One region of the Halalkalibacter lacteus genome, then DNA from elsewhere that is predicted to be linked to it. Evidence: riboswitches for the same ligand, from Rfam matches in the RefSeq annotation. Region 1 holds a riboswitch; each other region holds the start of a gene.

Region 1 (7,718 bases):
TATTAGTGATGAAGCACTTACTCACTTAGCGCAAGCATGTGGAGGCGATGTTCGTTCCGCATTAAGCGGCTTAGAATTAGCAATCCTTTCAACCTTTTCAAATGAATTCGAAGAAAAGACAATTTCTTTGTCAACAGTTGAAGCATCAATTCAAAAGAAAAGCTTCCATCATGATAAAGATGGTGACGCACATTACGATGTTCTATCAGCCTTTCAGAAATCGATAAGGGGTAGCGATGTCAATGCAGCTCTTCATTATTTAGCAAGACTACTTGAAGCTGGCGATTTAGTAAGTATCAGTAGACGACTACTCGTCATAGCCTATGAAGATATTGGACTAGGCAATCCTCAAGCCGGATCACGGACCTTATCTGCCATTGAATCAGCAGAGCGCCTAGGACTGCCTGAAGCACGAATTCCACTAGCAAATGCAGTTATTGAACTTTGTTTGTCACCAAAGTCGAATTCTGCATACAAAGCACTTGACGCCGCTTTAGCTGATCTTCGCAGTGGCGTAGTGGGAGATGTTCCTAAACACTTAAAAGATGCTCATTATCAAGGGGCAAAGCAACTTGGCCGAGGAGTCGATTACAAATATCCTCATGATTTTGAACACGGTTGGGTAAAACAGCAATACTTACCTAATAAATTAAAGAATTCAACCTATTATGAACCGAAACGGACAGGAAAATTTGAACGAACATTAGCAGATATTTATGAACGACTTCAAAAAAATGAATAGGTGAAACATGAGAAAAGAGGTTAATATCTAGAGAACTCTAGTATTCAACCTCTTTCTTATTATTCTGACTCACTATTTTATTTTGAGTTGAAGGTAGCATTGTAGATTCCCACGCTAAAATAAACTTCCACTGAGTTATTAACCCTTGACTTTACTATTACGAGTACAACTCCTCCTCCTTATCCACGATGTATATTTATGATCATCTCTTTTTTCTATCACCCTTGTATAAAGGTTCGTTAATCGGGGCAGAATTGGTATCAACTAGATAGAAAATTATTAAAGGAGATGACAAGAATGAAAGTTAGACAAGATGCTTGGTCACATGAAGATGATGTATTATTAGCAGAAACTGTATTGAAACATATAATTGAAGGTAGTACGCAATTACGTGCATTCGATGAAGTAGGCGACGAATTAAACCGAACGTCTGCCGCTTGTGGCTTCCGTTGGAATGCGGTAGTACGTAATCGCTATATGAAACAAATTGCTGAAGCAAAGAAAGAACGTAAGGAACGAAAGAGGGCTGCTTCTTTTTCTTATTACCCTCAAATGAGATCAATGTGGACACCTCAACCTAGTATAGAGCGAATGAATCAATCACTAGATAGTGAGATGTCAATAGAATCTGTCATTCATTACTTGCAAACGGTCATGCATACAAATGCTCAATCGCCGTCTTTGCAGCGTGATAATGAAAAACTCGTTAAAGAAAATAAAGAACTGGAATCACGTAATCGTGAACTAGAACGAGAGTTGAAGAAAATAAAACAGGATAATAGTATCATTGAAGAGGATTACCAATCTCTTATTCAAATTATGAACCGAGCAAGACGTATGGCGATTTTAGAAGATGAGGAGTCCCTTTCTACGGCTGCATTCAAGATGGACAAGAATGGCAACCTTGAAAAGCTAGCTAAATAAGAACTAACCTAATAGAGGATGTACCAAAAGGGTCGTTTTTACCCTTTTGGTACATCCTCTAAAACCAAGGGTCTGACCACTAGTGCAAACTAGTTGAGGTCAGACCCTTGTTGAGACTTTTTTAGCGATTTATTTCAATTCCTGTTAAAAGTTTTGTTATAACATGTCCAGCCATAATAAGTCCTGCTACAGAAGGAACAAACGCATTAGATGATGGAGGCATCTTCGCTTTCCGAATACTTCCTTGCTCCGCCGCTTCCGAGACAATCTCTTGACGAATTTCTTCTCTGATCTTAATTGGTTGTTCATCAGAAAAGACAACTTCGATTCCTTTTCTAATCCCTTCTTTACGCAAGCGAGTTCTGACAACCTTTGCAATTGGGTCATGACTTGTTTTTGAAATATCAGTAATACGCAAGCGAGTTGGATCCATTTTATTTGCTGCACCCATACTAGAAATAATCGGGATATTGCGTTCTAGACATTGTTTCATTAGGTGGATTTTATAACTTATCGTATCACTTGCATCAATTACATAATCTAAACCATAGCTAAAAAACTGTTCGTATGTCTCTTCTGTATAAAACATTTTTAAAGCAATAACTTCACATTCAGGATTAATGTCTTGAATTCTTTCTTTCATTAATTCAACCTTTTGTCTACCGACTGTAGACAACAATGCATGAATCTGCCTATTTACATTCGTAATATCAACATCATCTTTATCAACAAGCACTAACCTACCGACTCCAGAACGAGCTAGTGCCTCAGCTGAGAAAGAGCCTACTCCTCCAATACCTAAAACTGCCACTGTGCTATTTTTCAATTGAGCTAACCCATCATACCCGATTGCTAGTTCATTTCGTGAAAATTGATGCAACATTCTACTTGCCCCTTCCAAACGGTATTATCGGAATTGACTATACCATAGCAAAAATGAAAAGTCTAAGTGCATTTTAAAGGGTTTGCAAATTGCACTTCGCTCATTCCTAATACACACAAAAAAACAACTCTCTTATAAAAGAAGTTGTTCCTTATTCATCATATAAAGTAAGAAATCCCAATAATGCCGTTTTACTTATAGTTTTGAACCTGCTCCTATGCAGGTGGGTGCTCTGTACAAATGATCTTACTTCCCTACAAGAAGGCTTGTAATTACATTTACAACGCAAGCTCCCGTCCAAATTCTGTTGGCTCAAAACGTAGATGCATACGTACATCTTAGGAAATCTTACTTGCTTACATACATTCTATCAAGACTAAATTAGAAAGTCAATTACATAATCAGAATATTCAGCTATATAATGATTTGGTAATTTCTCATTCCCTATGTTACAGTTTAGCTAATAATTATTAATGTGAGGTGAGCCTTGTATGAATCTACTCGCTAGTCAAAGATGTGTTGAAATTCACCAAGAAATCGGTTGGACCGAAAAGCGTATCATTGAAACATCATTCGACATGAAATTATTTGATAACAAGCTAATTGTCAAAGATGATACATTCGAGTTAACTTCAATCTTTGACATTTCTTATCGAAAAAAGCCAGAACTAAACGCAATGGGTTTTTTGTATTTACACACGAACCGCGGTGTTCGAACTTATTATATTAAAGATGATGCCTATCCATTAGTAAGTGCCTATCAAAAGCTTAAATCAGAACGCCCCGAATTGCGCTGAATGAATTGTCTTTTCTCGTTTCCTTGTCGATATATCACCATAAATAGGATACATTTCAAAAGGGGATGAGTGGTTACTTGGTACAATCCAACCTTCCCCCTCATGATGAGCATATGTATCAATCACAGCAATTCCCGCTTGCTTTACCCATTCCAATGCTTTATTTCGTTCTGAATGATTGATGAATACGAAAGCATGCGTAAAGGACTCCTCCATATCCCATTTTTCTTCTTTTGTATTTCTCCATGCACTTGTACTTCGTTCATGGAAAATAAAATCTTCAACCATGCTATTTGCTGTAGCTTCTTTTCCTGCTCCTGGTCCAAGAAAAAGAAGTTGATCAATGGATTCACCCTCTAAAGAAATTCCATTCGTAACCCCTCTGACGTTCGCTAACGGTTCAATTGGTGATAAAAATGCCGGAGTCACACGACCTTTCACCCCTGATTCGCCTCTCCATGCTTCAGCAACTAACTTCACTTTAAAACCAAGACGCTCTCCCACTTCAACATGCCAATCTTCAATGCTTGATACACCTTTTCGATAGAATGATGTAACAGGTGACCACTTTCCAAAACATAGACGACTTAGAATCCGAATTTTATACCAGGCATCAAACCCTTCAATATCATCTGTAGGATCAGCTTCAGCATACCCTAGTTCTTGCGCCTCCAATAACACTTCAGTAAAGCAACGATGATTTTCAATCATTTCAGTTAACATATAATTGGTTGTTCCATTTAAGATCCCAGATACTCTAGTTATAGGTGTAGTCGTAAGAGTTCCTTTTAACGAGTTAATAATCGGGATTCCTCCTGCAACTGCTGCTTCATAGCCATAATAAGTAGAGTGGGCAGTTGCTAGCTGCTCAAGAATTTCTCCCTTTTCAGCCACTAGTTTCTTATTTGCACTAATTACCGGTACCCCTTTTTCTAACCACTTTGCGGTATATGAGAAAGCTGGTTCAATCCCACCAATCGCTTCAAAAATAACATCAAATTTAGCTATTCCACAAAACTCTTCCCAGCTAGTTGTCACAAATGCATCGACTTTCTCAGCTCGCCGCTTTTGTTTATCCTTTACCAATATCGCTGAAATTTCAATATCTTTTTTTAGTAATTGCTTGATTTGGTCTTTAGTCTGTAGCAATCGTTCATATACACCACTACCAACTGTTCCAAATCCTATTAAACCTATTCGTATCATCTCATGTCCCTCTCTCTCTATAAAACAAAAAACCTCTCCTGATAAGGAAAGGTTTTTTGCCTTCACTTATCTTCCAGAATAAAATCATTCTGCTGAAAGTAGCACCTTTTTTGCATGGCTTGCAAAAAGGTTGCCGGGCTTCGACGGGTCAGTTCCCTCCACCACTCTTGATAAGTTTGAATATTCAAACGTTCAAATTCTATTAACAATGATTATACGTTACCTATTGCCTTCTGTCAAACTAATTTATTCTTGTTCGAAGAGGTAAACTCACCTTTTCGGACCTCTTACACATTTACCTTTTCTGTCTTCTTACCAATAATGGATAAATTTAGATCAATTAACTGTTCGACGCTCACTTCACCAGGTGCATTGGTTAATAAGCAGCTTGCACTTGCTGTTTTCGGGAAAGCTATTGTATCACGTAAATTCGTACGACCAGCTAAAAGCATAATAAGACGATCCAAACCTAACGCAATCCCTCCATGTGGCGGAGTGCCGTATTCAAATGCTTCTAACAAGAAGCCAAATTGTTCACGCGCCTCTTCCTCAGAGAACCCAAGTGCTGTAAACATTTGCCCTTGAATATCACTTTGGTAAATACGTTGAGAGCCACCACCAAGCTCATATCCATTTAAAACAAGATCATAAGCATTGGCTCGTGCACTTCCTGGATCAGTTGCAAGAAGTTCTATATCTTCTTTTATTGGGCTTGTGAATGGATGATGCAAAGCTACATAACGTTTTGCCTCTTCATCGTATTCAACAAGTGGGAAATCAACAACCCAAAGGAAGTTATATTGGCTTTGATCAATCAAGTCAAACTGTTTACCAAACTTCAAGCGCAATGCACCAAGACTATCAAATACAACTTGCTTCTTGTCTGCCCCAAAGAACAGAAGGTCTCCCGTTTCTGCACCTAATGCTTCTTGAAGAGCAGTTGCTACATCCTCATCAAAGAACTTAGCAATTGGACCTTTAAGCCCTTCTTCTTCAACTTTTAGCCATGCTAAACCTTTTGCACCATATTGTTTCACAAAATCAGTAAGAGCATCGATTTCTTTACGCGATAGCTTGTCTGCTCCACCTTTCAAGTTTAATCCCTTAACTGTACCACCAGAAGCTAGTGCACTTTGGAATACTTTAAACTCTGAATCCTTCACAACATCAGACAGTTCTACTAACTCCAAACCAAAACGAAGGTCAGGTTTGTCTGAACCAAAGCGATTCATTGCTTCATCATACGTAAGACGAGGGAACGGCAATGATACTTCAATCCCTTTTGTTTCCTTCATAATTTTCGCCATCATTTTTTCTGTCATTGCAAGCAAGTCTTCTTTATCCATGAATGATGTTTCGATATCGACTTGTGTAAATTCAGGTTGACGATCCGCACGAAGATCCTCATCACGGAAACAGCGAACAATTTGATAATAACGTTCAAAACCAGATACCATTAACAATTGCTTAAAGAGCTGCGGCGATTGTGGCAACGCGTAAAACTCACCATGATGTACACGGCTTGGTACAAGATAATCACGAGCTCCCTCTGGTGTACTTTTCGTTAGCATTGGCGTTTCAATTTCCATGAAAGCTTCTTCATCAAGGAAGTCACGTATTAACTTCGTCGTACGGTAACGTAACTTAAACGTCTCTTGCATATCAGGACGACGAAGGTCAAGATATCGATATTTTAAACGAACATCTTCTGATGCATCTGTATCTGCTTCAATTTGAAAAGGTAGAGGCTTCGACGCATTTAAGATACTCATTTTATCAACATGGATCTCAATTGAACCTGTTTCAATTTTTTCATTTACTGTTTTCGGATCCCTAACAACGACTTGTCCCTCTACCTCAATGACATATTCATTCCTTACTCGTTCTGCCACAGCAAGTGCTTCTTGGTTTACTTCAGGACTAAAGACAACTTGAACAATACCAGATCGATCACGAACATCTAAAAAAATAACTTGACCTAAATCCCGTCGTCTTTGTACCCACCCTTTTAATTGTACTCGTTCTCCTGCATGTTCTTCGCGTAGCATTCCACAGTGATGTGTTCTTCCTATCATCCTACTTACCTCCTAAGGTTTTCTCTTTAATATGATCAATAAATGTTTCTAGCTCTATTTGTACCTGTTCTCCTGTTTCCATGTCTTTCACATTAATGACTCCATGAGTAAGTTCATCATCTCCAAGGATTGCTGTGAAACGTGCTTGTAAGCGATCAGCTGCTTTAAACTGAGCTTTCATCTTCTTATCTAGATAATCTTTATCAGCACTAACACCTGCACTTCTAAGGTTATACAGGAGTTCAACAGTCTTTTCTTTTGCCGCATCACCCAATGAAACTAGATAGCAGTCTAACTTCGGAGCAACAGGAATTGCTTGTTCTTGTGCTTTTAATGCCATAATGACACGCTCAATACTAAAAGCAAAACCAATTCCAGGAGTCGATGGACCACCAATTTCCTCAACAAGACCTGTGTAACGACCACCACCACAAAGTGTCGTAATCGCACCAAATCCCTCTCCTTCAGCCATAATCTCAAACGCAGTATGAAAATAATAATCTAGTCCTCGTACAAGAGTTGGATCAACTACATAAGATATACCAAGTTGATCTAAATAAGTCTTAACCTGACTAAAGTAAGAGCTAGACTCTTCATTTAAATAATCAAGAATAGAAGGTGCATTTGACATTAACGGATGGTCACGATCCTTTTTACAGTCCAAGATGCGCAAAGGGTTTTTATCTAAGCGATTTTGACAATCTTCACAAAACTCTCCAATACTTGGTTTAAAATGATCAATTAGTGCTTGACGGTGTGCTTCTCTACTTTCTTTATCACCTAAACTATTTAATACTAACTTCACATTTTTTAATCCTAACTCCTCGTACAAACTCATTACTAATGCGAGCACCTCTGCATCAATAGCTGGATCATGACTTCCTAAAGCTTCCACTCCAAATTGAACGAATTGACGCATGCGCCCTGATTGTGGACGTTCGTACCTGAACATAGGACCTGTATAGAAAAGCTTTGTTGGCTGATTAGGATGACCATACATTTTCTTTTCTACATAAGATCGAACAACAGCAGCTGTTCCCTCTGGTCTTAATGTTAAACTTCTATTTCCACGATCAGCGAATGTATACATC
Region 2 (7,718 bases), on a different contig from region 1:
TTCACAATACCTGCGCTCTCTCATTTCGGCCTTTTACCATACGAGATTAATAGTGAGGCTGATTCTTCGGCTGTATTTAATTCGGAATCACCTCAAGAAGGTCTGAGCCAAACGGTCAATCTAGACGTAAATTCCGATGTGACACAGGCGGTTGATAGCGTTTCTGATGCGGTTGTAGGTGTAATTAACATGCAACAGTCGAATTTCTTTTCAGAAGAAGCAAATGAAGGAACAGGTTCAGGGGTTATTTACAAAAAGAGTGGTGATAAAGCGTATGTTGTGACAAATCACCATGTAATCAATCGCGCTAATGAAATAGAAGTGAGTCTAGCAGATGGAACAAGAGTACAAGCTAAATTACTAGGTAGTGATGTTATTACAGATTTAGCTGTTCTTGAAATTGATGGCAGTGATGTTGAAACGACAGCGGAATTTGGTAGCTCAAGTACATTACGTGTCGGTGAGCCTGCGTTAGCAATTGGAAATCCACTAGGGTTACATTTTTCTAGTACGGTGACACAAGGAATTATTAGTGCAACGGAGCGAAGCATTCCCGTTGATTTAACTGGAAATGGTCAAGTTGATTGGCATGCCGAAGTTATTCAAACAGATGCAGCGATTAATCCTGGTAATAGCGGCGGGGCATTAGTCAATATTGAAGGCCAAGTTATTGGCATCAACTCAATGAAAATTGCGCAAAGCGCTGTTGAAGGAATTGGATTTGCGATTCCGACTGAAATCGCGATTCCAGTCATTGAAGATTTAGAAAGCATTGGGGAAGTACGTCGTCCACAAATGGGCGTAGGCATCCGTTCACTTAGTGAAATTCCAAGTGCTTATTGGCAAGAAACATTAAAGTTGCCTGAAGACATAAAAGGTGGAGTGGTCATCTCGAGTATTTCACCAACATCTCCAGCTGAGCGAGCTGGCTTACAAGAGTATGATGTAATCGTTAAGATTGATGATAAGGAAATCAATGACGGACATGACTTACGAAAGTATCTTTATTCGGAAAAAAGGATAGGCGATGAAATAGATGTCACAGTTTACCGAGATGGATCTCGTGAAGTTATTAAAGTACAATTAGCAGAACAACAAAGTTTTTAATAAGATAAAGGCTGTTGAGGGAATAAGCTCAACAGTCTTTTCGTTTTCAGTTATCCACAGTGGATAATGGGTATGCTATAATGGGAAAGTTGTAAAAGAAAGGACGTTAGATATGTATTATGCTTGCGATGAACACATAGAATTAGCGATAGATATGATTATAGATGAACGAGAATTAGCTCCTATAGTGGAAAAAATAGATGAAAACAGTGAAATGTTATCCACAACTTGCAGTTTTTGTGAGAACGCGGCCATCTATAGAGTGGACATGTAATATAAACTCACAATGTTGATATGTGGATAAGTGTTGTGGATAACATTTAAGGAGGTTATGCACATTGTGAATATCTCAGTTGTGACAGTTGGGAAATTAAAAGAAAAATACTTGAAGCTCGGGATAGATGAATACACAAAGAGATTAGGAGCTTATGCAAAAATCGAGCTAATCGAAGTAGCAGATGAAAAAGCACCTGAGCAAGCAAGCGAGGCTGAAATGAAGCAAATAAAAGACAAAGAAGGAGAACGGATTTTAGCAAAAATTCATCCTGATACGCATGTTATTGCTCTGGCGATAGAAGGAAAGATGCTCACATCAGAGCAACTAGCAGACAACCTTGATAAGCTTGCTACATATGGAAAAAGCAAAATTGCCTTTGTTATAGGAGGATCTTTGGGCTTAAGTGATGAAGTGATGAAACGAGCGAATGAGAGTCTATCTTTTTCGAAGATGACGTTTCCCCATCAGTTAATGAAGTTGGTGTTAGTGGAGCAGATATATCGGGCGTTTCGGATTAATCGGGGTGAACCGTACCATAAGTAAATGAGGTTTTTTTTGCTTTGATGAGATATATGAACTCATATTAAAAAAGTAATAGGTAAAGAGACTTTTATTAACAAGAGGTAAATGAGACTTGATAAAAAATAAACAGGTCTCATTTAATGATATAAATTTAATAGTAAATACTTTGGCAAAAGGGGGATAGGAAGTAGTCATTGCAAAATGTTGTCTTATTTTAAAAAAGCCTATGAAAGTGAATTTAAACGCTGTATGTTGTATATAAGTTCCACTTGTATATAAAACATTTTGTATAAATTTAGAATAGTAGAAAAATGTATTTGACATTAGACTTAATGTAAAATAATATCTTTATATGTCAAAAATTAAATAGCTTATCATGAGAGACTAAGGGACAGGCCCGATGACGTCCAGCAACCATCATTTTATGAAAGGTGCTAATTCCTGCAGAGTGTTTCATTCTGAGAGATAAGGGTTAGATTAAAGCCTCTTTCCGATTGAAGGGGGCTTTTTTGTATATAAAGGGGGATTAAGAGAGAAGAGGTAAAGTATAGGATAACTATCTTCACAGATTGGTAGGGGTGGGAAATTTACTTTGATCTAAATAAACTAGAATCTATATAGATAGATTACTGTAATCAGCGTTAAAAAAGAGAGGATTGGTATTTAAGAACCAGAATGATAATAGAAGCGGTTTAATATCTAGTAATCCCTGAAATAATATTTTATTCAAAAAACATGGGACTTCGCTTCTATATATTTAGGAAAAATATAAATATAGTATTGCTTTTTTCAACATTAAATTGATTTATTACTTTATATAAAAAAAGGAGCTTTAAAAAATGAAAAGAAAATATTACTTACTTGTATCCATGTTTTTACTATTAGGTGTAATTGGAATATTAAATGGTTGTTCGTCAAACGAAGCAACTAGTGTAACTGACAATCAAGTAATTCTAGTAGGAACACAAAATGATTATCCTCCTTTTGCATTTGCAGATGAGAACAACGAACTTACAGGATATGATGTAGAAGTTGTCAAAGAAATTGATAAAAGATTGGATGGTTATACATTCGAGTTCGTTGCCACCCCTTGGGATAGTATGTTTCTTGCACTAGAGTCAAATAAAATTCAGGCAATAGCAGATCAAGTAGCGAAAACACCGGAACGTGAGGAAAAGTACTTATTTACCGATGAATCTTATTTTGCAGCAGAAACGGTTATTGTTGTGAAAGCAGGCAGAGAAGATATTCAAACATTAGAGGATTTAGAAGGCAAGAATGTTGGAGCTTTAGCAGGAGATTCTTATACATTATTGCTAGAAGAACATAACAAAAAAGTAGATAATAATATTGTTTTAAAGTATAGCGAAAGTGGAAACCCTTCGGAAATTTTGCAAGATGTACAAAACGGTCGTATAGATGCCTATGTAAATGATCCTATTATGATCAATACAGTTTTGGAAAAGTATGATTTAGATGTAGAAATTGTGGGACAGTCTCTAGTTAATGATAACATGGGAATCGTATTCAAGAATGAGGAGCAGGGCGTGAAGTTAAAGGCACTAATTGATCCTATTCTGAAACAACTTAAGGAAGATGGTACGTTAGTTGAACTGTCAAAAAAATGGACTGGTGGAGAATATATCCCTGAATAAGTTTGGAGAAGGAAAGATAAAATGGAGAATTTACTAGATATTAATTATTTAATAGAAAGCTTTCCTGCTATTATCTCACGGCTACCTATTACAGTAGGGATAGCTGTAGGTTCATTAATTTTGGGTTTATTTATTGGGATTGGTACAGCACTTATAAAAATATATAGAGTTCCAGTATTAAGGGTAATTTCTTCTTTATATATATCTTTTATCAGAGGAACTCCTCTATTAGTTCAAATTTATCTTGTATTTTACGGAATACCTAAGATTATTTACTATTTACAGACTGAATATGGGTGGCTTCAATACGTAGATGTTAATATAATAGCCCCTGAAGTATATGCATTATTAGCATTTTCTATTAATTTGGGTGCTTATTTGTCTGAAACAATTAGGTCTGCTATTGAGTCGGTTGATCGTGGGCAATTTGAAGCTGCTAAATCTATAGGTATGAGCCCTACACAAATGATGCTTAAAATTATTTTCCCACAGGCTTTGGCAGTAGCAATACCTAACATTGGAAATGTGTTTATTAGTTCGATTAAGGACACTTCTCTTGTTTTTATTATTGGTGTTATAGATATTATGGGACAAGCCAAAATTCTCGGTTCTCGTGGGTTAGCATTCTTTGAGGTGTATATTGCTGTATCTATTATCTACTGGATTCTTTGTATTATAGTTGAGAGATTGCTAGTTAAAATAGAGAGGCGAGCTCGTAGATATGAAAGAGGGATTGCTTCATGATTAAGTTGGAAAATATTCATAAGTACTATGATAGCCAGCATGTGCTAAAGGGGATTAACCTTACCGTTAATAGAGGAGAGGTTGTTTCTATTTTAGGTCCAAGTGGCTCAGGTAAATCAACACTTTTACGATGCATTAATTTCTTGGAGCAGCCTACTAGTGGAATCGTTGAGGTTAGTGATAAAAGAGTAAATGTTGAATCAGCAAGTAAGACAGATATTTTTTCTTTAAGAACTTCGACAGGAATGGTCTTTCAACAATATAATTTATTTAAAAATTTAACAGTGTTACAAAATGTGATGATTGGTTTAACAAGTGTTAAGCAAATGAATAAGGATGAAGCTAAAAAGATAAGTATAGATATTCTTGAAAGAGTTGGCTTAAATAATAGGTTAAGTCACTATCCAGCACAGCTATCGGGCGGGCAACAACAAAGGGTTGGTATTGCTCGGGCACTTGCACTCAATCCAGAAGTTTTATTGTTTGACGAACCGACTTCCTCTCTTGATCCAGAGTTAGTTGATGAAGTTTTGACAACTATAAAAGGTGTAGCAAATGAAGGAAATACGATGTTAATTGTTACACATGAGCTTAATTTTGCACGTGAGATCTCTGACCGTGTAATATTTATGGAAGACGGTACTATTATTGAAGAGGGAACTGCTGAACAAATCTTTAATAATCCTAGTGTTGAAAGAACGAAGAAATTTTTAAGTAAAGTAATTAGGAACTAATAAAAGATATTAAAATGAGTTAAGACATGGGAAGGAGAGTAAGAAGTGAACCCAATAGAACAAATTTTGAATAACTTTCCTATCATAATTATAGACGGAGCAATGGCTACAGAGCTTGAGAAGTATGAATGTAATTTGAATGATCGTTTATGGTCAGCAAAAATATTAATGGAAAATCCGGAATTAATAAAGAAGGTTCATCTAGATTATTTTAAAGCAGGTGCAGATTGTGCTATTACTGCTAGCTACCAGGCGACTATTGAAGGGTATAAAGAAAGAGGGTTGACTGAGGAAGAGGCAATTGGATTGATCAAAAAGTCTGTTCAAATTGCAGCAGAGGCTCGTGACGAATTTTGGACAGAGTTAAATGATAAGTCTAACAGACCGAAACCGTTAGTTGCAGCCTCTGTAGGTCCATATGGCGCTTTTCTTGCAGATGGCTCTGAATATCGTGGTAATTATTCTTTAAACGAAGATGAATTAGTGACCTTTCATAAAGAAAGGATAAGGGTATTGGTTGAAGCGGGGGCAGATATTTTAGCGTGTGAAACAATTCCTTGTCTTGTAGAAGCTAAAGCAATTACAAGGGTACTAAAGGAATTCTCAGGGGTTTATGCTTGGTTCAGTTTTAGTGCAAAGGATGACTACCACATAAGTGATGGAGAAAAAATTTCCAGTTGTGCGGAGTGGTTAGATGGAGAAGAGCAAGTAGCTGCGATTGGTATAAATTGTTCATCACCACACTTTATAGAGTCTTTAATTAAAGAGATAAAAAGTCGAACTTCTAAACCGATAATTGTTTATCCTAATTCAGGTGAAGAATATGATGCAACAAGTAAGACATGGGGTGATGAGTCTTTAACAAATCATTTTACCTCTAACACACAACGTTGGTATGAAGCTGGTGCCCAAATAATCGGAGGTTGTTGTAGAACAAACCCTGAGGATATTACAGCCATTACTATATGGGCTCGTAAATGAGGTAGTAATAATAATAGGTTAAAGAGGGGTCAGACATCCATATGGAGGGTCCGATCCCTCTTTATCTAACAGGTTTATTGGGCGTTTAGGATCAGATTTAAACTGGTCACTTTAACACAAAAACTATTAAGTAAACCAGTAACATATGTCTTAAGGTATGTTAGATTCGCTTAACTGAAATGGCTTCACGTATTTTTTTGAGAGCGTTTTGACCTTCAATTCCTTTATTTATTAAGATGTTTACGTAAAGTACGTCAATAAGTGTAAGTTGGGCAAGGCGTGATGACAACGCTTCAGAGCGGTAGTCGGTCTCCTCAGAAACGGTATATAAAGGAATATCTACAGCACTACTTAGTGGAGACTTTGCATAGTTTGTGATCGCAACAGTTTTTGCACCAGTAGATTTAACCACGTTTAAAACATGTAAAATGTCCTTCGTTGATCCAGAATGAGAAATAAATACTGCACAATCTTTCTCAGTCATTTGTGAAGCTTTTAATAGTTGGAAGTGATTATCCGTTACAGTATTTACTTTTAAACCAGTACGTATTAATTTGTGATAAGCATCTAGAGCTATAATACTTGAGCCCCCACTCCCAAAAAACTCAATAGAATTAGCAGAAACGAATGCATCTACCGCTAACATCATTTGTTCATCATTAAAAACTGCCAAAGTGTCTTCAATTGTTTTTATATTGGAGCGAAAAACTTTTGAGGAAATTGTCCCCAATGTATCGCCTTCATTTACTTTTTCATGAATATCAGTAAGTGGTGTTACAACTTCAGAAGCAAGTGCAATTTTCATCGCTTGATAACCTTTAAATCCAATACGTGTACAGAAACGAAAAACCGTAGAATCTGCAACATTTAAAACTTCTGCTAACTGATTAATTGAAAAATGTATAATTTTTTTTGGATTATCTAGTATATAATCTGCAATTTTTCTTTCCGTTACGCTAAATTTAGGATAGTGTGAGCGAACACTGGCTAAACATAGCTGTTGTTTTTTTCCCATCGGTCATCTCTCCTATAATTGCTTTCTTTATATTATACTAGAGTTGAGATGCAAAAAAAATTTTTAGTATTACTTCTAAAGAAAAAAATTTTTAAAAGGTGCTGTTTAAGTGGTAGGATGACAGTTGTGTTATTCCTGGGTTAAAAACCTTATTAAAAATAAAAAGGTAGTGAATATACGTGTCAAATGAAATGTTAATTCTCATTGCTTTAGCAGGATTTTTTTTCCTCTTGTTTTTAGTCATTAAAATAAAATTACATGCATTTGTTGCTTTATTATTAGTTAGTCTAATTGTTGGTATTTTAGCAGGCATGCCTTTAAACGATGTAGTGCACTCGATGCAAGAAGGAATGGCTGGAACACTTGGATACATAGCAGTTGTAATTGGTTTAGGAGCAATGTTTGGTCATATGATTGAAATTTCGGGTGGAGCTGAACGTATAGCTCAAACTATGATTAAAAAGTTTGGTGAAGGTAAAGCACAATGGGCACTTGGTTTTACAGGATTTTTTGTTGCCATTCCAGTATTCTTTGATGTTGGTTTTATCATTTTAATTCCTATTGTTTATGGATTGGCAAAGAAAACAGGTAAATCATTATTATACTATGGTTTGCCATTGTTAGCGGGTTTAGCTGCAACACATAGTTTTATTCCACCAACACCCGGTCCAATTGCTGCAGCT
Region 3 (7,718 bases), on a different contig from region 1:
AGGTGAAATCGGATTGATTGGTATGCCTGCAGCGCTAGCTAACAGCCTGTCAATGGCTGCTGGAGTAGATCTAAATAAACTGCCGATTACGCCTGAAGTAATCTGGAAGGTAAAAGGCGGTGGGGGATAAATGATCTCATATGATTTTGAATATTATAAACCGACATCTATTGAAGAAGCGAGTCAATTATTTCAATCATTGGATGAACAAGGAAAAGAACCTATCTATTTTTCAGGCGGGACAGAAGTGATAACATTAGGAAGGGTTAATCAAATTATTACGGGTGCTGTCATTGATATTAAAGGAATTCTTGAGTGTCTTGTGCTAAAAAAAAATGAGAATAAAGTTATTATAGGAGCAGCACAATCTTTGACAAAGATCCGTGAGGTGCAATTATTCCCATTTTTAAGCAAAGCAATAGTGGAAATTGCTGACCATACCGCGCGGAATAAAATCACCTTAGGTGGAAATATTTGTGCAAACATTATTTACAGAGAAACTGTGTTGCCGCTTTTATTAACAAATAGTCAGGTCGTAATCGCGAGTCATAATGGCTTAAAACAGCTTCCTATAAACGAAGTGTTTAATCAGAAATTAAAATTAGAAAAAGGGGAGTTCCTTGTTCAAACAATTACAGAACAGAGCGAGGTTGATTTGCCTTTTCTTTGTGTGAAAAAGCGGAGACAGTGGGATGTTGGATATCCACTGTTAACAGTTGCGGCACTTACTAGCAATGAATACATCAAAGTGGCTTTTAGCGGGCTGTGTTCATTTCCTTTTCGTAATCAGTTAATAGAAGAAAGTTTAAATAATAAACAATTATCTAAAGAAACAAGAATTGAAGAAGCGATACAACGAATCCCTGCACCTATTCTCGATGATGTTCAAGGTTCTGCAGAATACCGGCAGTTTGTATTGAAGAATACGTTGCTTGATGTATTAGATGCATGGGAAGGAGAGGGAAATGCATAAAAGTGAAATGACATTAAATATAAATGGTGAAGATCGTACGATATATGCACGATATGCGGATACATTATTATATGTTCTACGCGCGGAGCTAGGGTTAACCGGGGCAAAACCTGGCTGTTTAAATGGTGATTGTGGTGCTTGTACCATTGATATAGACGGGGATTCAATGAAGTCATGTTTAATGCTTGCTGTTGAGGCAGTAGATAAAAAAGTTACAACGGTGGAAGGGCTTAAAAACGCTCCAATTCAATCGCAGTTTATTGAAAAGTTTGCGTTCCAATGTGGCTATTGTACGCCTGGATTTATTATGAATTGCAATTCATTAATTCAAAAGTATCCAAATGCAGATGATACGATAATTAAGGATTGGTTAGAATCTAATATTTGCCGTTGTACAGGGTATCAAGAAATTAAAGAGGCTATAACATCAGTGTTATCAAGTCCCCATAAGAATCTATAGGCTTTTCTATGTTCAAAATAATAAAACCATTAAATCTGTATTACTTCATCAATTGTTGGGATACTAATTTAGTAATTATTATTAGGAGGTTAAGCAGGATAATCCATAGTTTTACTAACTAATTTTCTTTTTATCTGTAATAATCAAGCGCATTTCTCTATTAGAGAGGGCAACTTTTATCATTATTTTTAAAATATTACTTGAATTTTAGCTAAGTGGTTGATAAGATTAGTAACAATAAAGTTGTTAAAGAATAAAAAATTAAATAGCGATAAACTTCTTATCCAGAGTGGTAGAGGGACAGGCCCTATGAAACCCGGCAACCATCAAGTCAAAATATTGACTTGAACGGTGCTAATTCCTGCAAAGGTGTTACCTTTGAAAGATGAGAGCAATGTATTTAATCATACTAACCTCTCTTTAAATTAAAGAGAGGTTTTTTTGAATGGATGAGAGGCTTATCGCTCAGGAGGAGCGATAATAATGGAAAAAGCAGTGTTTGGTGCAAGTGAGTTTTTCAGTCAAAAAGCGTTTATTACAGTTTTTCGTGGTATTGAATATGTTCAAATAGGGCATTTAAAACGGGCAAATGTAGATCTAGTAGAAATATGGTTTGATCCTTGGAAAGTATCCTATAACGAATTATTAGATTTGTTTTTTGACTTGCATGACCCAATAATTAGAGAAGGTCAGCAAGTTAAAAATCAATCATTCATTTTCTTTTCTACTATTAATCAATTAACAATAGCTAAACAAAAGAAAAACGAACTAAAACATATTTTAAAAGATGAAATTATTACAGAAATTACCCCAGTATGGAAACATATTACTAGCTTGGAAGAGATCAAACGAATATCCTAATTAAACTTCACATGAAAGAATACTTAAGTTAACTGTGAAGCAATTACACGACGAGTAATCTTGTTCAGTTGGAAAGAACGGAATATTGCTGTAATTCAGAATGTGTGTTACGCTTTCGAAGGAAAAATTATGAAAATTAATAGGGGAGCTATGAGGCTGGCTGAGAGGATATTCCGATGAAGATATCGACCCTTTAAACCTGATCTGGGTAATGCCTGCGGAGGGATGTTTATTAGAATTACGTGTGATATGTAAGTCTACACGCCTCTGTGGTGTGTAGGCTTTTTTTGCGAAAGGAGGTATACATGGTTTCTTTACGTCAGTTTGTCCGTTCAGCTGCACCTGCGATCAGCGCTATTTTAATTTTTCTCGTGGTATGGGAAGTGGCTGTTAGGATTTGGGAGATTGAAAACTGGATTTTACCAGCTCCCAGTTTGATTGTTCATACGTTGTTTCAAACGTGGCACCTATTACCGGAACATATTTGGATGACTTCGAAAGAGGCGCTGCTTGGTTTCTTATTAGGCATTGCGGTTGCGTTAGTGATGGCCTTTATATTAGATATCTCGCCGTTTTTACGTAAAAGTTTTTATCCAATTCTCTTATTCTCGCAAACGATTCCTATTATTGCGATTGCCCCCTTGCTTATTATTTGGTTTGGGTACGGAATTCTTCCTAAGGTGCTTGTCGTAGCTTTAGTGACTTTTTTTCCGGTTGTCGTTAGTGTAGTTGAGGGACTGCAATCAAGTGATCGTGATATGATTCGGCTTGTCAGATCAATGGGAGGGTCATTTTGGCAGGTGTTTTATTCTGTTCGATTCCCACACGCGCTTCCTTATCTATTTACAGGGTTGAGAATCGGAGCGACTTATAGTGTGTTAGCAGCTGTTATTTCAGAGTGGGTCGGTGCAAGTTCTGGGTTAGGGATTTATTTAATAAAAGCTCAAAGCTCGTTTGCAACAGACAAAGTTTTCGTCGTTATTGTATTAATTTCACTATTAAGCTGCCTGTTATTTTTAGTTGTTGTTTTCCTAGGTAGAGTTATGATGCCGTGGAAACATAAGTCTCACAAATATAAAAAAATGAATTGAGGAGAGAATTCGATGTTAAAGAAAGTAAGTACCTTTTTGTTATTGATCATCATGCTTGTTTTAGTTGGTTGCAATCAAGTAGAAGAGTCAAGTCAAGGTGAAGAAGTGGAGACGGAAATCGAATCAGAAGCTGGGGGAGAGGTGCAGGTTGAATCTTCAGAATTAGTTGAAGCGACCTTTATGTTAGATTGGGTACCGAACACGAATCATACCGGTATTTATGTCGCCAAAGAAAAAGGATTCTTTGAAGAAGAAGGAATTGATTTAACGATTATCGAACCTGCGATGGAAGGTGCTGTACCAATTGTTGCGGCAGGACAAGCTGATTTTGGGATCGGATCTCAAACTGGTGTTACTATTGCTAGATCAAAAGATATTCCAGTCGTTTCGATCGCAGCTGTGATTCAGGAGCATACATCTGGTTTTGCTTCTCCAGTTGAAAAAGAGATTGCATCACCAGAGGATTTTGAAGGGAAAACATATGGCGGTTTTGGTGGTGCTGAGGAAGAGGCAATTTTGAACACGGTTTTAAATCAGCATCAGGTAGATCCTTCAACTGTTGAAAATGTCATTGTTGGTTCAGCTGACTTTTTTGCAAATACGAAGAGAGACATTGATTTTCAATGGATTTTTTATGGTTGGACGGGGATTGAAGCGGAAGTTCGTGGTGAAGACATTAATATGATTTATCTTAAAGATATTGATCCTGTCTTTAACTATTATTCTCCTGTTATTTTTAGCAGCGATGCTGTCATTGAAGAGAAGCCTGAGCTAGTTGAAAAATTTGTAAGAGCTGTGTCAAAAGGATATGAATTTGCGATTGAACAACCAGAGGAAGCAGCAGAGATGTTAATTGCGGCTACCCCGGAAACAGATGAAGAACTTATTCGTGCGTCACAAAATTGGCTAAGCCCTCGTTATCAAGGGGGTGCAGAAAAGTGGGGCATTCAAAGTGAAGACATTTGGGATAATTTTTCCTCTTGGATGCTTGAGGCTGGACTAATTGAAACAGAAGTATCGACTGAAGAAGCGATGACAAATAAATTCTTACCTTAATGAGAAATTAGGAGTGTATATGGAACTAAGCATTCGCAATCTGCAGCATTCGTTTGGCGGGGAACCCGTTATTAAAGGAATAAACCTGTCTCTTCAAAAAGGAGAGTTTGTTTCATTAATTGGACCAAGTGGCTGTGGCAAAAGTACATTATTTAATTTAATTACGGGCCTTGAAGTTCCGCATGAGGGAGAAATTTTGCTAGATGGTCAGAATATAATTGGGAAACGTGGTTATAGCAGTTACATGATGCAAAAGGACTTATTATTCCCATGGAAAACCGTGCTAGAAAATGTTCTTTTAGGTCCAATGATAACGAAGCAACAAACAGAACAAGTAAAGGAAGAGGCACTTTCTCTTTTTCCGCTGTTTGGATTAGAAGGATATGAGCATTCTTATCCGGACGTCTTGTCGGGAGGAATGAAACAAAGAGCTGCGTTGCTACGAACCTTTTTGCATAAAAAAGAACTATTGTTATTAGATGAACCTTTTGGCGCTCTGGATGCGTTAACTCGTGAAAAAATGCATAGTTGGCTGTTGCAAATATGGAGGAAAATGCAACGAACCGTCTTATTTATCACACATAGTATTGATGAAGCGATATTCTTATCAGACCGTATTTATGTGCTAGCTCCTCGTCCGACAGAGGTCATTCTAGAAGAGAAGGTGACATTGTCTCGGCCAAGGAAAACAGAAATGAAGGTCACTTCCGAATTTTTAGAGTTGAAAGGACGATTAATGAACGCATTATACGAAATGAACGAATGAAAGCTATTTAACTTATAAGTTTTGGGAATAGATTATTAAAGAGAGGATGAATGAAATGAAATTTTCAGAACAACTTCGAAAAAAGGCAGATTCCATTTGGAATGCAAGCTTTGAACATCCGTTTGTTAGAGGAGTAGCTGATGGATCATTACCAATTGAGTGTTTTACATATTATGTACAGCAAGATTCCTTTTACCTTTCCAGGTTTGCTCAAGTACAAGCGATTGGGGCTGCAAAAGCATTAGATTTTCATACAACGTCGCAAATGGCGTTTCATGCTAAATCGACTTTTGATGCAGAGCATATGCTACATGAAGGATTTGCAAAAGACTTAGGACTAGAAAAGAATAGTGAAGGCCATATGGCTGAGGAACCTGCTCCGACTGCAGTTGCTTATACGAATCATTTGTTTTCTGTTGCCTATAAAGGCTCTCTAGGGGAAGTGATTGCGGCTATTCTTCCTTGCTATTGGTTGTACTGGGAAATCGGAGAGAAGTATAAAGGGTCTACTCCAGAACATCCCGTCTATCAAAAGTGGATTGATACGTATGGTGACGAATGGTTTGCAACGTTAGTAAAGGAACAGATTAACCGTTTGGATGATTGCGCAGAAAAAGCTTCAGAAGAAGAGAAGCAACGAATGGAGTCTATTTTTATAACAAGCAGCAGGTATGAGCATATGTTTTGGGAGATGTCCTATACGTTAGAGAAGTGGCCAGTGTAGGTGAGCAGTTGTTCTTAAGCTAGTTGTATGACCCATCCAATTTTATTTTGGATGGGTTTTGAAGTTGCTAATCTTAATGACCTTTTGAAAAATCTCCAGTTAATAGCGGAAAGACATCCTTCCTCGTAGAAGAGAAATGACGAGCCAGGACGTTGCACGTATAATTCTCTTTTTAATTCTCAAAATAAAGAGAGAAGGAGTGATACTATGGCGAAACGAAATGGCAAAACGAACGCAGACCAAAAGAACAAACAAGGATTTGATTCAAGTAAAACTGATTCAGAGTTCTCTAAAGAACTTGGAAGTGCAGCAGCTAACAGGCAGCACAAAGAAAAAGCTAAAAAGCTAAAATCATCCAAAAACCAAGGGAAATGGAACGGGATGAATTAATTTTTTTATCGTTTTGCACTACGGTATAAATAAAATAAGGTGATGAAAGGTTCAGCTTGTTTGCTGGACCTTTTTTATGGTGGGCCGTATGTCTTCAATTTCTTGTTTTGCAAATTAAGTTTACTGTAGGAAGGCTCTATATGGATCATCCACTCTTCACAAAAGGGGGATGATTGTATCTTTGGTTTTTTACTAAAGATCATTATAAGTCTTTTTATTGTTTACTTAAGGATAAAAGTGTCAAATAAACGAATACTACCTTTGGAGTTTACATATCGGGGGTGTGGCGCTTAAGAGAGTGTTGGAGCGAGTGTTATTTCTTTAAAAATTGGATGATTACCGGTAAAAAAAGGAGGCTTTATTAATGGATAAGAAATGGTACGCAATGGTTTTGTTGATTTTCATGATGGTCATGTCATTCTCAACCGTAGGATTTGCAGCAGAGAATCCAGGAAGTAACAAGGACATTGTCGATACAGCGGTAGAAGCAGGTGACTTCAATACGTTGGCCACTGCTCTAGAGAAAGCTGGTTTGATCGAGACGCTGAAAGGCGAAGGGCCGTTTACTGTATTCGCTCCGACAGATGAGGCGTTTGAAAAACTACTAAAAGAATTAGGTATAACAGCAGAAGAATTATTAGCTAGAAAAGACTTAGCAGATATTCTGCTTTACCATGTCGTACCTGGTAAAGTGATGTCTGGTGATCTGAAAGACGGGATGAAGGTGAAAACGTTAGCTGAGAAAGAAGTAACCATTTCGCTTGACCCTATTCAAGTGAATAAAGCAAATGTCGTAAAACCAGACATAGAGGCTTCAAATGGTGTCATCCATGTCATTGACGCCGTATTATTGCCATAAGAATTGATAAAGTAACCGAATTTGAATATCGATAAAATGGACAAGACTGAATTCCAATAAATTTCAATTGGATTCAGTCTTTATTTTTAAAATCATAGCACTCCTAAAACTCCCTTTACCGCAAAGAAGAAAGCCCCTTATTCGTAATGTTATTAATGATTTCCGCTCCATGATTGGAAAAAGTTCGTCCTCATAATTGTGTAATTAATATAAATAATAAAGTTGAAGGAAGATGACAAACTAAAGGGAGCGCTAACTAAATGATGAATTCAATGATCAATCATATTGGCTGGATAACAGCTGTATTCAATTCGGGTAGACGAACACAGCAATTATTTGGAGCTAGACGCAACAACCGTGGCGGAATGCTATTTTCAGTATTTGGATTAGGGTTAGGAATTGGGGCTACGGCTTACAGTCTTATAAGGGGGCGTGAAAATGGAATGCAACAAATGAATCAACCTATTACGAATTTCCTTAGAAACGCTCAAATAAATACCATAGGAAGACCAAATAAAGCCGCTTTGGCAGAGTTTTC
Region 4 (7,718 bases), on a different contig from region 1:
TGCTTAAGCCTAAACAAGGAGAAGATAATATCACCCCTTGTATCATCGCGCCATTTCGCTCCATTAGTGTACGAATAACAATGAGACCGCCCATACTATGTCCTAATAAAAATACAGGCAATCCTTTGATTCGTGCTTCTTCGATCCACTCTTCAACCGAATCTAGATATTGGGTGAATGATTGTATGTGTCCACGTTTCCCTCTTGTTTTTCCTTGTCCAGGAAGATCTCCCATGACAACATCAAAACCATGACTATTCCATTTATGGGCGAGCCATTGATATCTTCCATGATGTTCTCCAGCCCCGTGAACAACAACTACGGCACCTCTTGGATCAGTCACTTCCCATTTCCACATTATGTATTCCTCCTTAGCAAATCAATTTTTTAATAGGACCATGACCTGCAAATATACGTTAAAATAAGTATAGCGATTTTATTACGAAACGAAAAGGATGTGTCTATATGATTTATCGATATCAAGATAAATTCCCTGTCATTGCTGAAAATGCCTTTATAGCAGATGGTGTTACCATTACTGGTGATGTTACAATCGGGGAAGAATCAAGTATTTGGTTTCAAACTGTTATACGAGGAGACGTATCACCTACAATGATCGGTAATCGTGTTAACATTCAAGATCAATCTATGCTCCATCAAAGTCCGAAATACCCTTTAATAATTGAAGATGATGTAACGGTAGGTCACCAAGTCATGTTACATAGTTGTACAATTCGCAAAAAAGCCTTAATTGGTATGGGCTCAATTGTTCTAGATGGTGCAGAGATTGGAGAGGGCGCTTTTATTGGAGCAGGCAGCCTTGTCCCTCCTGGTAAAAAGATTCCAGCTAATACAATGGCTTTTGGCAGACCAGCTAAAGTCATCCGTGGCCTAACTCAAGAAGATCTTGATGACATGGCACGCATTCGACGTGAATATGTAGAAAAAGGGCAATATTATAAACAACTCAAAGAAGAAATGAAAAATTAGTTGCTGTATGAATAAGATTGATTATTATTATCAATAATAGAAAAAGAAAAGAGCGAGTGCGTCGCTCTTTTTCTTTCACGATTAATGTTGTGCTTCAAATGTTTTACAATCCGTTTCTTCTTGTTTCTCTGCTTCTTTACCCGTATGACTTACCACATAAATTTTGTCTGCATCACACTGGTTACCTTGAGACCAATATACACAGTTATTCACTTCACATAACACATCTTGTGCCATATCACTCACCCCCTCTTACTTACATTTTGGCCAAAAGGGGTAAAAGCCATACAAAAGGACTCGTAAAAAAAGCGAGTCCTTTTGTATGGCTTTTTAGACATTCCAGTCTGTTAATGCGTTATCTCGGTCAGTTCCTATATTTTTCCGGTCAATTGCTCGTGTTTTCCGGTCATTCTAACCTCTAAGTAAAAGAAGAGACAGTCTCTCACATGAGCCTGCCTCTTCTAATTTCTTATAGTTCAGCTTGCTCTTTTAAAGCAGTTGCCTTATCTGTTTGCTCCCAAGGTAATTCCACATCTGTACGACCGAAGTGACCGTATGCTGCTGTTTGCTTGTAGATAGGACGACGAAGGTCGAGCATTTTAATAATTCCAGCCGGACGAAGATCAAAGTTGTCTCGAACAAGCGTAACAAGAGATTCTTCAGATACTTTGCCCGTTCCAAATGTATCAATTGAAATAGATACTGGGCGCGCGACACCAATTGCATAAGCTAGTTGAACTTCACATTTATCAGCAAGGCCTGCAGCAACAATGTTTTTTGCTACGTAACGAGCTGCATACGCACCGGAGCGGTCAACCTTTGTAGCATCCTTACCAGAGAATGCTCCTCCACCGTGACGAGCATAGCCACCGTATGTATCAACGATGATTTTACGTCCCGTTAGACCAGCATCGCCTTGAGGTCCACCAATGACGAAGCGACCAGTTGGATTAATGAAATACTTAGTATTCTCATCGATCAGTTCTTGTGGAACGACCGGATTAATCACATATTCTTTTAAATTACGTTGTATTTGTTCAAGTGTTACTTCTGGATGGTGCTGCGTAGAAATAACAATTGTATCAATACGTACAGGTTTTCCATCTTCATCATATTCTACAGTCACCTGCGTTTTTCCATCAGGACGAAGGTATGGTAGAATTTCATCTTTACGTACTTTAGTTAGACGACGCGCAATTTTATGGCTTAATGAAATCGGGAGCGGCATAAGCTCTTTTGTTTCATTGTTGGCATACCCAAACATAAGACCTTGATCACCAGCACCAATTGCTTCAATTTCTTCATCTGTCATTTGTCCTTCACGTGCTTCAAGTGCTTGGTTCACACCTTGAGCAATATCAGCTGATTGTTCATCAATTGATGTAAGGACCGCACACGTTTCATAGTCAAAACCATATTTCGCACGAGTATAACCAATTCCTTTAATTGTTTCACGGACAATTTTTGGAATGTCCACATACGTACTAGTTGTAATTTCTCCAGCTACTAATACGAGTCCTGTTGTTACCGACGTTTCACACGCAACACGGGCGTTTGGATCATTTGTTAAAATTGCATCAAGAATAGCATCGGAAATTTGATCACAAATTTTATCAGGATGCCCTTCTGTTACAGATTCTGACGTAAATAAACGTCTGCTTTTCAATTCTGTCATACTAATCATTTCCTCCTTTAAACACTGCTACTTTCCTAGCATGTATCTTTCTTTGAGACGGCACTCATGCCCCACCGAATGGGAAATACCTACCTGTAAAGACGTATAAACGATAAAAACCCTTTTCCTAAAGAGGAAAAGGGTTGAATGTTTACCTTTAGCCTCTTATCGTTCAAGACAAATGCCTTGCAGGTTAGCACCTTTTCACTCATGGCTACAAGTGTTGGTTGCTGGGCTTCTTCGGGCCTGTCCCTCCGCCTACTCAGGATAAGAGTATCCGTTCGACGCATATCATATCGCACATGTCGTATGCTGTCAACCTGTTCACACTAAAATGATTAGCAAAGAGAGGGGAATCTTTTTTTGATTGTCCTACGCCAGAATACGTTTGACCATCCTCTGAACTAGCATAGTCACTCTAATACTATAGTGTGTAAGCTATTTTTCGAATCTATGCTCCGTGTTCCCCTCACCTTAATAAAGAGGAAACTGAAAAAGGTAAAAATCGATCTTTTTCCGCTCCTCCTAATAAGGTGTATCATCTCGTCTACGCTCTGGATCCTCCTGACGTTGACGTTGCAATTCTTCACGCTGCTTGCGCTCTTGCTCTCGTTCCTGCTCTTGCCTTATGTCTTCTCTTAGTTGCATTCTCATCAGTTCATTTTCATTATCTCTCGGTTTCACTTGACTATACACACCACTTGCGGTCAGCCCGATTATCAAAGCCATTAAAACTTGCTCTCCCCATTCTCTTGGGATAAACCAAAGTATACCAGCTATACCAATTGCCAAAAGAGCCCGATACTGCTTTTCAACACCAAATGCATTTCCGATCACAGTTACAAGAGCTGCAACAACTGCGGAAACTGTCGCCAAATCAAGCATTGATACTTGGTCCAAACACAAACGCCTCCTTTCCTTCCTTTTAGCTACATCGTATGCATAGAAACTAAAAATAGGAACGTCATTCGTATTTACACTTATCATTCTTCCTTGCTTACATGACCCAACTTTTAAGAAGTGACTTGATGAAGCGCCCCCTCTGAAAGGGGCGATGAAAGAATAGGCTCACGCTTGTTTTTATAAAGATGTTTGATTCACTAGCACATTTGAAAAAATTTTATAATAGTATAGACTATTAAACTTAATGTGTTATACTAATAAACAAGTTTTATAAAAAATGGTAACTAATTTATGTAAAAGAAAGGATTTTGCGACAATGGAAACAATAAGCCTAAAATCAGAATTAGCCAATTTAGTGAATCAAGACAATGTTCACCTTAATCTACCAATCTCCTCACTAATCGAAAAATCTTTAATACGTGGTGAAGGGACATTGACTTCAACAGGTGCACTTAGTGTTGAAACTGGCGCGTACACAGGGCGTTCCCCTCTGGACAAATTCATTGTCAAAGAATCATGTGTTGTAGACAAGATTGACTGGGGAACTGTGAACCAACCAATTGAGAAAGAAGTCTTCACCTCTCTATACCATAAAGTAATCGAACATCTAGGTAACCGCAAGGAACTGTTTGTCTCTGATGGGTATGCAGGTGCAGACGATTTATACCGCTTACCTTTAAAAGTAATCAACGAATTCGCGTGGCACCAAGTGTTTGCTCGCCAACTATTTATTAGGCCAACAGAAATAAAATATAATAATGAAAAGAAGGCCTTCACGATTGTTTCAGCACCATCGTTTAAAGCAAATCCAGCCATTGATGGCACTCGTTCCGAAGCATTTGTTATTGTGTCATTTGAAGAACGTATTGTTTTAATAGGTGGTACAGAATATGCAGGCGAGATGAAAAAGTCGATTTTCTCCATTATGAACTACTTACTTCCAGAGCAAGACGTCCTGTCGATGCACTGTTCAGCAAATACGAGCAATGAAGGAGATGTAGCTTTATTTTTCGGATTATCTGGCACAGGAAAGACAACGCTTTCAGCAGATCCACATCGATCATTAATCGGTGATGATGAGCATGGCTGGTCAAGTACTGGTGTGTTTAATATCGAGGGTGGTTGTTACGCAAAATGCATTAACCTCACAGAGGAGAAAGAGCCTCAAATCTGGAATGCAATCCGTTTCGGTTCTGTTCTTGAAAATGTCATTCTAAATAAGCAGACAGGCCAACCAGATTATCATAATACTTGTTTAACAGAAAATACGAGAGCTGCTTATCCACTTGAGGCTATTCCAAACGCATTAGCACCAAGTGTAGCTGGACACCCCAACACGATCATCTTTCTTACAGCTGATGCATTTGGTGTTCTACCGCCTATTAGTAAGCTAACAAAAGAACAGGCAATGTACCACTTCTTGTCTGGATACACGAGTAAGTTAGCTGGAACCGAGCGTGGCGTGACATCGCCAGAAGCAACCTTCTCAACTTGTTTTGGTGCACCATTTTTACCGCTCCCAGCTGCTCGTTATGCAGAAATGTTAGGGGAAAAGATTGAAATGCATCATGTCGATGTATACCTTGTAAATACAGGCTGGTCTGGTGGTTCATTTGGAGTAGGCGAACGAATGAACTTAAAATATACGCGTGCAATGGTTCAAGCTGCTCTATCAGGAGAATTACGGACAGTAGAAACTGTTACAGATTCTATCTTTGGCTTACACATTCCTCTTCATTGTGCAGGTGTTCCTGATAACGTTCTGCAACCTCGTGATACATGGGATGATAAAGATGCATATGATGCAAAAGCACAACAACTTGCTACTAATTTCAAACAAAATTTCACCAAATTTACTTCTATTAGCGATCGCATAAAAAAAGCTGGTCCAAAGTAAATCCATATACACAAAAAAAGGTCTGGCCCAACTTATATAAGTTGGGCCAGACCTTCTTATCTTATATTGACCCTCCTTCAAGCTGAATATAGTTGTTTCGTCCTATTGATTACATCTTCATAGCCTTCTCCAATGAGCAGAGCCACTGCCTATTTTAAAGTATAACGACAAGTGGGGTTCTTCTCGTCCGACGTGCAGCTTGTGAGCCATTGTCCTTCTATCGGTAGGCTTTCACGCTTCTTTGAATTACATTTGATAAATTCTTATCTTTTAAAAAATCAACATTCTATCAACATGAGCTCAAAAGAATGATACTATAATAATGGTAGTTCCAGAGTATCGTATTGAATCTTACTTGATGGAGTGTTTTCTATGAATCGAATTGCGAACTGGTTATCCACAAATGACGATCGAGTATTTTTCGTCGTAAATCAACAGTGGAGATGCAAAACGTTAGACGTTTTCTTCCCAAAAATTACTCATCTTGGTGGGGCAGGCTTCTCACTATCATTGCTTTTTTTCATCATGCTCATATTTGCAAATGATGTACGTTACTGGGCAATTGACGCCTTTATATCTTTAAGCTTAAGTTTTGTTGCTGTTCAAATTATTAAGAAACTATCAGGCCGCAAACGCCCTTATCTTACTTTACCTAATGTCAATATATGCCGAAATCCATTAAAAGACTATTCATTTCCATCCGGTCACACGACTGCCGCTTTTTCCATTGCAGTTGTATTTGCGCTCCATTCTCCACTTCTAGCATTAAGCGTTATTCCTCTTGCGTCCCTTGTAGGCGTATCAAGAATGTATGTGGGCTTGCATTATCCAACAGACTGTTTTATTGGAGCCTTACTTGGAACGATCAGCGCTATTCTTGCGGTCTATTATATATATGTGTGAAAAGGGAGACTCAAAAGGTTTTTTCTACCTTTTGAGTCTCCCTTTAAGTAATGATGAAGCCATTTCTCCTTCTTAACGGAATCATTCATTAGGAGATGTACGAAAGAATGTGATGATAAAGTTCATTGGGACGCTCCTCGGTAACTAAATGACCCGTTTTTTCATACATAATGAGCTCGGCGTTTGGTAAGTCTTGAACCAACCTCTTTCCAATTTCAAGAGGAACAACTTTGTCCTCTTCGCCCCAAATTAACAAGGTAGGTACTTGTATTTTGCTTAACTGCTCACTAGTTAAATCACCTTCACGATACCTTAACAGCCTTAATAGCGATGTATAGAAGTCTTTTTCAGTTAATGGCCTTGAAAACTCTCGCATTAACTCCTCTGTAATATATGTCTTATTATAAAATACATTTTCTAAACTTTTCTTAACATCTTTCTTTCGAATATACTGCTCTACTAAAAATCGAAAAAATGGCAAGTATGAACAATAGATCAACGGTTTTTTAGCACTTTTTAAATAACCAGAACTACATAATAAAATCATTTTTTCGACTTTACTAGGAGCTAATTTTGCTGTATATAACGCAATTTGTCCCCCCATAGAATGACCCACAATCGTCACATTCTCTAGCTTAAAATACTGAATGCATTCAGCAATAAGCTTGGCGTAATTAGTAAACGAATAGATAAACGTTTTCGATTTTTCACTTCTTCCAAAGCCAGGTAGATCAACAGCAATAACAGAAAATTCTCTTGTTAATAAAGGCATCAGTCGGTTAAATGTATAGGTGGAAGAAACAAAGCCATGAATTAATAAAATCGGTGGTTTCCCATTTAATACATATTCACAATAAATCGTTACATCTCCGATGGAAATCGTTTCTTTTTGAATGTGAGAAATTGTCACCTTTATACAACTCCATTTTAGTTATGTAAAGGTAGTATTTGTTATTTACTGTCGTCCCATACTATGATGTACACGTTCTTTCATCCAAGCCGCAGCACTTGAAAGAATCTTACGTTGTTCTTTCATAGGAAAATGGTGCGAAAAAGTCGGATAATACCAAGATGAAACCGTCACACCTGAGGCTTTGCAGGCTTTTTCTAATCGGTATGCATGCTCAATTGAAACATGCTCATCTTGTTCTCCATGAATAAGTAAGACATGTGCTCTTATTTTTGAAACGGACAACAATGGCGTTCTCCACGCATATCTTTTTGGGTATTTGTTCGGAGTGCCACCAATCACTCGTTTCATCATTCTCCGTAATTTAATTCTTTCCTCATACGTTAGTACCATATCTGTTACGCCATTCCAACAAATGACTGAATTTGTTTCTGGTCGCT

Evidence for each region. Region 1 has a riboswitch for S-adenosylmethionine ahead of SAZ04_RS09015 (homoserine dehydrogenase). Riboswitches for the same ligand answer to the same signal wherever they lie in the genome.
Region 2: another riboswitch for S-adenosylmethionine. It lies ahead of SAZ04_RS05585 (transporter substrate-binding domain-containing protein); the one in region 1 lies ahead of SAZ04_RS09015 (homoserine dehydrogenase).
Region 3: another riboswitch for S-adenosylmethionine. It lies ahead of SAZ04_RS18205 (peptide-methionine (S)-S-oxide reductase); the one in region 1 lies ahead of SAZ04_RS09015 (homoserine dehydrogenase).
Region 4: another riboswitch for S-adenosylmethionine. It lies ahead of metK (methionine adenosyltransferase); the one in region 1 lies ahead of SAZ04_RS09015 (homoserine dehydrogenase).

The regions. Positions count from the first base shown of each region.
Region 1 is NZ_JAWRVL010000009.1:139,429-147,146, reverse strand. It holds gene SAZ04_RS09040 (replication-associated recombination protein A) at 1-742, shown strand, start outside; gene SAZ04_RS09035 (RsfA family transcriptional regulator) at 1,040-1,666, shown strand; gene SAZ04_RS09030 (tRNA threonylcarbamoyladenosine dehydratase) at 1,788-2,549, opposite strand; RNA gene ssrS (6S RNA) at 2,720-2,897, opposite strand; gene SAZ04_RS09020 (hypothetical protein) at 3,041-3,346, shown strand; gene SAZ04_RS09015 (homoserine dehydrogenase) at 3,323-4,552, opposite strand; SAM riboswitch class I at 4,616-4,729, opposite strand; gene aspS (aspartate--tRNA ligase) at 4,840-6,627, opposite strand; gene hisS (histidine--tRNA ligase) at 6,629-7,718, opposite strand, start outside.
Region 2 is NZ_JAWRVL010000005.1:130,060-137,777, reverse strand. It holds gene SAZ04_RS05600 (S1C family serine protease) at 1-1,107, shown strand, start outside; gene SAZ04_RS05595 (CxxH/CxxC protein) at 1,220-1,381, shown strand; gene rlmH (23S rRNA (pseudouridine(1915)-N(3))-methyltransferase RlmH) at 1,448-1,927, shown strand; SAM riboswitch class I at 2,275-2,378, shown strand; gene SAZ04_RS05585 (transporter substrate-binding domain-containing protein) at 2,746-3,561, shown strand; gene SAZ04_RS05580 (amino acid ABC transporter permease) at 3,583-4,305, shown strand; gene SAZ04_RS05575 (amino acid ABC transporter ATP-binding protein) at 4,302-5,039, shown strand; gene mmuM (homocysteine S-methyltransferase) at 5,085-6,020, shown strand; gene SAZ04_RS05565 (MurR/RpiR family transcriptional regulator) at 6,181-7,035, opposite strand; gene SAZ04_RS05560 (GntT/GntP/DsdX family permease) at 7,215-7,718, shown strand, end outside.
Region 3 is NZ_JAWRVL010000032.1:19,670-27,387, reverse strand. It holds gene SAZ04_RS18220 (xanthine dehydrogenase family protein molybdopterin-binding subunit) at 1-130, shown strand, start outside; gene SAZ04_RS18215 (FAD binding domain-containing protein) at 131-973, shown strand; gene SAZ04_RS18210 ((2Fe-2S)-binding protein) at 966-1,433, shown strand; SAM riboswitch class I at 1,711-1,825, shown strand; gene SAZ04_RS18205 (peptide-methionine (S)-S-oxide reductase) at 1,917-2,294, shown strand; TPP riboswitch at 2,426-2,538, shown strand; gene SAZ04_RS18200 (ABC transporter permease) at 2,600-3,385, shown strand; gene SAZ04_RS18195 (ABC transporter substrate-binding protein) at 3,398-4,441, shown strand; gene SAZ04_RS18190 (ABC transporter ATP-binding protein) at 4,461-5,207, shown strand; gene tenA (thiaminase II) at 5,263-5,931, shown strand; gene SAZ04_RS18180 (hypothetical protein) at 6,139-6,321, shown strand; gene SAZ04_RS18175 (fasciclin domain-containing protein) at 6,686-7,180, shown strand; gene SAZ04_RS18170 (hypothetical protein) at 7,441-7,718, shown strand, end outside.
Region 4 is NZ_JAWRVL010000035.1:16,261-23,978, reverse strand. It holds gene SAZ04_RS18800 (alpha/beta hydrolase) at 1-358, opposite strand, end outside; gene SAZ04_RS18795 (gamma carbonic anhydrase) at 466-990, shown strand; gene SAZ04_RS18790 (DUF1540 domain-containing protein) at 1,072-1,227, opposite strand; gene metK (methionine adenosyltransferase) at 1,460-2,665, opposite strand; SAM riboswitch class I at 2,828-2,939, opposite strand; gene SAZ04_RS18780 (hypothetical protein) at 3,191-3,565, opposite strand; gene pckA (phosphoenolpyruvate carboxykinase (ATP)) at 3,885-5,465, shown strand; gene SAZ04_RS18770 (phosphatase PAP2 family protein) at 5,838-6,368, shown strand; gene SAZ04_RS18765 (alpha/beta fold hydrolase) at 6,457-7,278, opposite strand; gene SAZ04_RS18760 (alpha/beta hydrolase family protein) at 7,324-7,718, opposite strand, start outside.